DNA from 2 places in the Micromonospora sp. NPDC047730 genome. Region 2 is predicted to be linked to the other one. Evidence: riboswitches for the same ligand, from Rfam matches in the RefSeq annotation. Region 2 holds a riboswitch; the other holds the start of a gene.

Region 1 (4,025 bases), on a different contig from region 2:
CGACGACTGCAACGGCCACGGCACCCACGTCGCGGGCACTGTGGGCGGCACCGCGTACGGCATGGCCAAGAACGCCACCCTGGTCGGCGTCCGGGTCCTCGACTGTGGGGGCAGCGGCACGTACGCCGGGGTGATCGCGGGCATCGACTGGGTCACCGGCGACCACGACCCCGGCGAGCTGGCGGTGGCCAACATGAGCCTCGGCGGCGGGAAGGACCAGGCCGTCAACGACGCGGTGACGGCCTCCATCGCCGACGGCGTCAGCTACGCCATCGCGGCCGGCAACGACTACTCCGCCGACGCCTGCGGCGTCTCGCCGGCCAGCACCCCCAACGCGATCACCGTGGGGGCGACCACCAGCACCGACGCCCGGGCGGACTACTCCAACATCGGCACCTGCCTGGACATCTTCGCCCCGGGCTCGTCGATCACCTCGGCGTGGCACACCGGCGACAGCGCCACCAACACCATCAGCGGCACGTCGATGGCCACCCCGCACGTGGCCGGCGCGGCCGCGCTGGTCCTCGCCGCCAACCCGTCGTACACCCCGCAGCAGGTCCGCGACAAGCTCGTCAACGACGCGACCAACGGCAAGGTCACCAACCCGGGCACCGGCTCACCGAACAAGCTGCTCTACGTCGGCAACATCAGCACGCCGACGCAGGACTTCGCCATGTCGGTGTCGCCCACCTCCGGAACGGTCAACCCGGGCAGCTCGGTCACCGCGACCGTCGGCACCACCACCACGGTCGGCAGCGCGCAGAACGTGACGTTCTCCGCCAACGGCCTGCCCGCCGGGGCCACGGCGAGCTTCAGCCCGGCGTCGGTCACCTCCGGCAACTCCGCCACGATGACCATCTCCACCACCGGCACCACCGCGCCGGGCACCTACCCGGTGACCGTCACCGGCACCGGCACGGTCACCACCCAGACCGCGTCGTACACGTTGACGGTCAACGGGCCGCCCGGCTGCTCGCAGACCAACGGCACCGACGTCAGCATCGGCGACAACACCACGGTGGAAAGCTCGATCACCATCAGCGGCTGCTCCGGCAACGCCTCCACCGCAAGCACCGTCGCCGTGAACATCGTCCACACCTACATCGGTGACCTCGTCGTCAGCCTCGTCGCCCCCGACGGCACCGCCTACACCCTGCACAACCGCAGCGGCGGCTCGACCGACAACATCAACCAGACCTACACCGTCAACCTCTCCAGCGAGGCCGCCAACGGCACCTGGAAGCTGCGGGTGCAGGACGCCGCCTCCGGCGACACCGGCTACCTCAACACCTGGACGCTCAACCTGGTCGGCGGGACGCCCCCGGGCTGCACCGGCACGAACGGCACCGACGTCAGCATCGGCGACAACACCACGGTGGAAAGCTCGATCACCATCAGCGGCTGCTCCGGCAACGCCTCCACCGCAAGCACCGTCGCCGTGAACATCGTCCACACCTACATCGGTGACCTCGTCGTCACCCTCATCGCCCCCGACGGCACCGCCTACACCCTGCACAACCGCACCGGCGGCTCGACCGACAACATCAACCAGACCTACACCGTCAACCTCTCCTCCGAGGCCCGTAACGGCACCTGGAAGCTGCGGGTGCAGGACGCCGCCTCCGGCGACACCGGCTACCTCAACACCTGGACGCTGACGCTCTAGCGGCAACGGCGCCACCAGCGCACCCCTACACCGGGACCCCGGCTGAACCTCGGGATCTAGCGGTCCTCGCAACACCCAGACCTTCTGGGAGTTGCGAGGACCGTGTCCGTTTCTGCTGGACTCAAGGCGAAGTTCTTCGAAGACGCTGCGCGAGCAGACCGGGTTCGCCGACCACCTCGCCCGCCGCGCCACCGACCCCCGGCTACACCGTCCGGTAGCACCCGCGGCACGTGGGCGGCGCGATCGAGGAGTGACCGGAGCCCGCCGGTTCGGCCCCGGGTTCGGCGTGGGTTCGCTACCGGGCTCGGCGTCGGGGTCAGCCTCAATTCGCCGCCTGGTCGGCAGCGTCTCCGCTCGCGCCGGGCGGCGCCACGTGAGGGTGGTCATAGCGGCTGGACGCGCCACCACGGGGGGCTGCTAGCCTCGTCGGCAGGTCATGAGCGCCAGCGTCAAGCCCCGGCTCGCTGGCCGGCAACCCTCGTCCGCGCAGGGGTGCCCCGGGTGAAGACCAGGCACCGGAGCAGCTCCGGTGCAAGCGTGGCCTGGTTCCCAGGTCAGCAACGACCGAGGAGAGCCATGTCCTTCCGCATCTGCGTACCGACGGTCCCCGCCGCGGCCCCGACGCCGCCCCTGACCCGGCGCCGCCACGTCGACATGATGCGGGTCTGCAGCGCCTCGTGTCGCCCCGGCGACCCGCGCTAGCCACGCACCAGACCCCCTTCCCAGGACCACCCCAGCGGTACGCCCACCGGGCGCACCGCCGGCGACGCACGCCCGTGCCCGCCGTCGGAGACCCCTTTCGGAGACACCTGTGCGATTCCTTCCCGCCCTCACCCGCGCCGCCGCCCTCGGCGTCGCCGCCGTCCTCGCCGCCACCGCTCTGACCGCCTGCGGCGACGACGCGTCCGAGGCGACCGACAACCCGTACAACCTGCTCCAGCCGGGTGTGCTGCGCACCGGCACGCTCACGGACGCCCCGCCGAACGTCTACCTCAAGGACGGCAAGTTCACCGGCTTCGACAACGACCTGCTCACCGCGGTCGCCGCGAAGGTCGGCCTGAAGGTCGAGTTCGTCGGGACGGACTTCTCCGCGCTGCTCTCGCAGGTCAACAACCGCAAGTTCGACGTCGGCAGCTCCTCGATCACCATCACCGAGGCCCGCAAGAAGACCGTCGACTTCGGCAACGGCTACGATTTCGGCCACTTCGGGCTCGACGTGCCGGCCAATTCGTCGATCACCGGTTTCGACCAGCTCGCCGGCAAGCGGGTCGTGGTCGTGCAGGGCACCGTCCAGGACGACTACGCGACCGGCGAGGGCCTCGACCCGGTCCGGGTGCCCGACTACAACGGCGCGATCAACCAGCTCAAGGCCGGCACCGCCGACGCCTGGATCGCCCCCGCCGAGATCGGCGACAAGTCGGCCGCCGACAGCAACGGCAAGATCAAGGTGGCGGGGAAGCTGCTCAGCCCGGCCCCGACGGCGTACGCGTTCGCCAAGGGCAACGACAAGCTGCGCGAGGCGCTGAACAAGGGCCTCGACGAGGTGATCGCCGACGGCACGTGGAGCCGCCTGCAGGCCCAGTACTACCCGGGCCGCCCGATCCCCGCCGACTTCAAGCCGGGCAGCGGCACCGTCCCGGTGCCGTCGGCCTCGGCCGCCTCCTGACACGTACGGACGACGAGCGAGCGGGACGGTAGGAGAACACGATGGATCCGTTGAGCACCCTGTGGGAGACCTTCTTCGACTGGGACTCCATGCGCGAGGCGCTGCCCGAGATGCTGACGGTCGGGCTGCCCAACACGCTGATCCTCGCGATCTCCGCCGCCCTGCTCGGCTCGGTGCTGGGCATGGGGCTGGCCGTCGCCGGCATCTCGCGTACCCGATGGTTGCGCTGGCCGGCGCGGGTCTACACCGACGTTTTCCGCGGCCTGCCGGCCGCGGCGACCATCCTGCTCATCGGCGTCGGTCTGGCGCCGCTGGGCATGGAGGTGTGGGGCCCCAACCCGTATCCCCTGGGCATCCTGGCGCTGTCGCTGATCGCGGCGGCCTACATCGGCGAGATCTTCCGCTCCGGCATCCAGTCGGTGGAGGCCGCCCAGCTGGAGGGGGCCCGGGCGCTGGGCCTGTCCTGGGGCGAGGCGATGCGCCTGGTGATCGTGCCGCAGGGCATCCGCCGGGTGCTGCCGGCCTGGGTGAACCAGCTGATCGCGCTGATCAAGGACTCCAGCCTGGTCTACTTCCTCGGCCTGCTGGCCAGCCAGCGGGAGCTGTTCCGGATCGGGCAGGACTACGCGGCGAACACCGGCAACCAGTCGGCGCTGCTGCTGGCCGGCCTGTTCTACCTGGCGCTGACCGTGC
Region 2 (4,025 bases):
AGGACCCGGCGGTGGTGGCCGTGGGCCCCCGCACGGCACGCGGGCTCTCGCCCCTCGCGGAGCTGCGCTTCGTGGAGCTGTCCGAGGTCGCCCCGGTGCCCTTCGTCGCGGCCGCCCGGCGGCACGACCGCCGTGCCGCCGTGCTCGCCTTCCGTCAGGTCGCCGCGACGGTCGCGCGCCACCTGCACGGCGCGACCACGCCGGCCGGTGGCAGACCGGACCGGGTGGCCGGCGTCGGGACGCGTCGCGCGACCGGTGCCGGGGCGGGCCGGGCCGGCGGCTGAGCCGCGAGCGGTCACCGGCCTCGGACCTCAGCCGAGGAGGCCGGCGTCGCGGGCGGCGCGCAGCGAGGGCCTGATGCGGTGGGTGGGGCCGGCCTGGGTGGCGATCGCGTCGAGGGTCTTGAGCCCCTCGCCGGTGTTGAAGACGACGGTCTCCGCGGTCGGGTCGAGCCGGCCGGACTCGACCAGCTTGCGCAGCACCGCCACCGTCACCCCGCCGGCGGTCTCGGCGAACACGCCGGTGGTGCGGGCCAGCAGCCGGATGCCGGCGCGGATCTCGTCGTCGTCGACGTACTCCATCCAGCCCCCGGTGCGGCGCACCGCCTCCAACGCGTAGAGGCCGGCGGCCGGGTCGCCGATGTTCAGCGACTTGGCGATGCCCGTCGGCTTGACCGGGGTGATCGTGTCGGTGTCGGCGTGCAGGGCGGCGGCGATCGGGTTGCAGCCGGCCGACTGGGCGCCGAAGACCTTCCAGCCGCCGGCCGGCGCCTCGACCAGGCCGATCTCGACCAGCTCGGCGAACGCCTTGTCGATCTTGGTGAGCAGCTCCCCGGAGGCCATCGGGATGACCACCTGGGCCGGGATCCGCCAGCCGAGCTGCTCGGCCACCTCGTAGCCGAGCGTCTTCGACCCCTCGGCGTAGTAGGGGCGGACGTTGACGTTGACGAACGCGGTGTCCTCGAACTCGTCCGTCTCCACCAGCTCGCCGCAGAGCCGGTTCACGTCGTCGTACGAGCCGTCGACGGCGACCAGCTCGCCGCCGTAGACGGCGGTCGTGACGACCTTGCCCTGCTCCAGGTCGCCGGGGATGAAGACCACCGACGGCGCCCCGGCGCGGGCGGCGTGCGCGGCGACCGAGTTGGCCAGGTTGCCGGTGGAGGCGCAGGCGTAGCGGCTGAAGCCGAGCGCCCGGGCGGCGGTCAGCGCGACCGAGACCACCCGGTCCTTGAACGAGTGGGTCGGGTTGCCGCTGTCGTCCTTGACCCAGAGCGGGGCGGTGATGCCCAGCTCGGCCGCGAGGTGCGGGGCGGCGACCAGCGGGGTGAAGCCCGGGTCGAGGGTGACCCTGGTCGCCGGGTCCTGGCCGGCGGGCAGCAGCGCGGCGTACCGCCAGATGTTCTGCGGACCGGCCTCGATCTGCTCCCGGGTGACCGTCGCCAGCGCGGCGGCGTCGTAGTCGACCTCCAGCGGGCCGAAACACTCGTAGCAGGCGTGCTGGGCGGCGAGCGGGTAGCGGGCCGAACAGGCGCGGCAGACCAGGGCGCGGGCGGGGCTGGTGGTGGTGTCGATGCCGGAGACGGCGAACGTCGACGTCATGTCGAGGGTCCTCTCATCTTTCCCCGCATCGCACCCTGCGGCGGGGACGGAATTGGCACCTGCCCCGTCGGTCGCTCAGCGGTGAGCGCGCGGGGTGGTTGCCGGGGCGTCGTCGGGCCGTATCCCTCAGCCCCTCTGGATGAGGTATGCAGTTGTACCTGCGAGTTTAAGCACCGACGCCGCCCGGATCGATGGCAGATCCCAGGATGTGAGCGATCCCGCAGTCGCCGCCGAGCCGCAGGGGCGGCCTCTCCTCGACGGTACGGATTCAGGCTGCCGCGGAGCGGGAACCGGCGGCGGGGCGCCGGGCGCGCAGCAGGGTGTCGCGCCCACCTGCCCGGACCGAACACGGCGACCAGCAGCGGTCGTGTGCCCCTGGCGCGCTCCCGTTACCGTGCAGGCACATTGACGGAAAGGAACGCGCGAATGCGTCGCAAGCTCGTCCCGGTGGTGGCGCTCTCCATGGCCTGCCTGCTGGCGGTGACCACCGCCTGCTCCGCGGGCAACCGGAAGAAGCGGGACCGGTCCGCCGACCGGCCCGCCAGCGCGAAGCGGGACGACGTCGACGCCGCCTGGGCGACCCCGACCCCCCGCCGCACCGGCGACCAGCTCACCTGCCTCGAACTGCGCAACACCCGGATCGGCAGCAGCCGGGTCCGCTACCGCGGGTACGCCGCCCCGATCCGCCTCGCCGCCGGTCGCTGGTCCGACCGGGACGGCACGACGGTGGAGTTGCAGCGGCCGTGCGCCATCGGCGACCTCGACGGCGACGGCGCGGGCGACGCGATCGGCGTGATCATGCTCGACGGCGGCGGCACCGGCCGCTTCTTCACTCTCGCCGCCTGGCGCAACGTCAAGGGCGAGCCGGACTACCAGGCCCAGGTCGACCTCGGCGACCGTACGCCGGTGGAGAGCATCAGCGTGCGCGACGGCAGGGCGACGGTGGTCTACCTGACCCGGCCCGCGGACGGCCCGACGGCCGAGCTGAGCATCCGGCGTACCGCCGTCTACCAGCTCAGGGGAACGACGCTGGCCGAGCTGAGCCACACCGACGCCCGGGTTGCCGACGCGTCCGACGACGGGGAAACCGTCGGCTCCGGCACCGCGCCAGACTCCCCCGACTCCCCCGACCGCAAGCGCAGGCCCCGTTCCCGCTGACGTCCCGCCGGGGGTCGTACCGGGCCCAGGACCGCGCCGGCCGATCCGCCGGCGCGGGCTCCGGTCGTGCCGGGCGGGGGCCAGCTCAGCCTGGAACCGGCCGGTGGGCTGGTGGCCTCGGTAGCCGTATGGACCCGGTGGACGGGCAACCCTGCTGACTCACCGCGCCGAGGCAGCCCCACCCCGAGGCCGGGGGACGCTCGAAGTACTGGACGGGCTGCGACGGGATGGCCTCGGTGGTGAACGTGGCGGCGCCGCTCGGGATGCGTTGCTCGTGGGCACCGGTCGTGTCGGTGTAGGAGGCGACGATGTGCCACTCGCAGGTGTGGGTGGACACCTCCGGCTGGATGCGGAACGCCATGTTCGACTGACCGTTGCCCAGCTCGACGACGTTGCGGCGGAAGTACAGCCGACCCTCCTGCGGCTCGCCCTCGTCCAGGACGTACGGGCCGTGCGGCTCGTCCGTCGGCCCACCGGTCAGGTCCCACAGCAGCCCCTGCCGGGACTCCGCGCCCGCCGGCGGAAGGGTGACGACGGTCTGCGCCGTGGGTACGCGGCACGAGTCCTTGACGGCGGTCATGTTGTTGATCGTGAGTCCGGCGGCGCGATCGCTGTTCAGGTTCAGGTCGAACGTCTGGGCGTGACCGCGGTTCTCGTTGCCGTCCTCGAACGGCGCCACATAGGACGCGTGCTCGACCACCCGGCCGCCGAGCGGCTTCAGGAACTCCCACACCTCTGACGCGTCGCCGTTCAGGGCGGTGAGGATGGCCTGCTCGCCTTCGGTCAGCGGCCGGTCGAGCAGCACACTGAAGGCCTCGGGCAGGTCCCGGTCGTAGTCGAGGGGAGTGACGGTGGACACGAACGCGGCCTGCTCACGGTCCACCGCCTTCTCAGCCTGCCTGTCCGAGCGGGCCCGCTCGGTGGCCGTCGACCGGTCCAGGAGGAAGTTCGCCTGGTAGGCGAACAGCATGCCGACCACGACGATGACGGCGGCGGCGGTCGCGTACACCGCGCGCTGCTTCGGCGAAAGCCCGCGAAACCCGGGCAGTCGCTCATCCGCCAGCACGGCCCAGGCTTTCGGCCCGGGCGCCCGCCCGGACGGCTGCTCCGGTGGCGGTGCGGACGGCGGCGCGGGCGACGGCGCAGCCGCCGGCACGGACGGAGACGCGGGCAACGGCGCAGCCGCCGGCACGGACGGCGGCGCAGGTGGCGACACGGACGGCGGCGCAGGTGGCGACACGGAGCGGGACGTGGACGGCTCAGCCGGTG

What was found. A riboswitch is a leader RNA that binds a small molecule or an ion and turns the genes downstream of it on or off. The one in region 2 is predicted to bind S-adenosylmethionine.
Region 1: another riboswitch for S-adenosylmethionine. It lies ahead of ACGF5G_RS18390 (ABC transporter substrate-binding protein); the one in region 2 lies ahead of thrC (threonine synthase).

What each region holds. Positions count from the first base shown of each region.
Region 1 is NZ_JBIDCU010000007.1:159,307-163,331, forward strand. It holds gene ACGF5G_RS18385 (proprotein convertase P-domain-containing protein) at 1-1,666, shown strand, start outside; SAM riboswitch class IV at 2,099-2,210, shown strand; gene ACGF5G_RS18390 (ABC transporter substrate-binding protein) at 2,478-3,332, shown strand; gene ACGF5G_RS18395 (amino acid ABC transporter permease) at 3,374-4,025, shown strand, end outside.
Region 2 is NZ_JBIDCU010000008.1:86,032-90,056, reverse strand. It holds gene ACGF5G_RS19665 (LysR family transcriptional regulator) at 1-284, shown strand, start outside; gene thrC (threonine synthase) at 312-1,598, opposite strand; SAM riboswitch class I at 1,609-1,744, opposite strand; gene ACGF5G_RS19655 (hypothetical protein) at 2,025-2,756, shown strand; gene ACGF5G_RS19650 (hypothetical protein) at 2,842-3,765, opposite strand.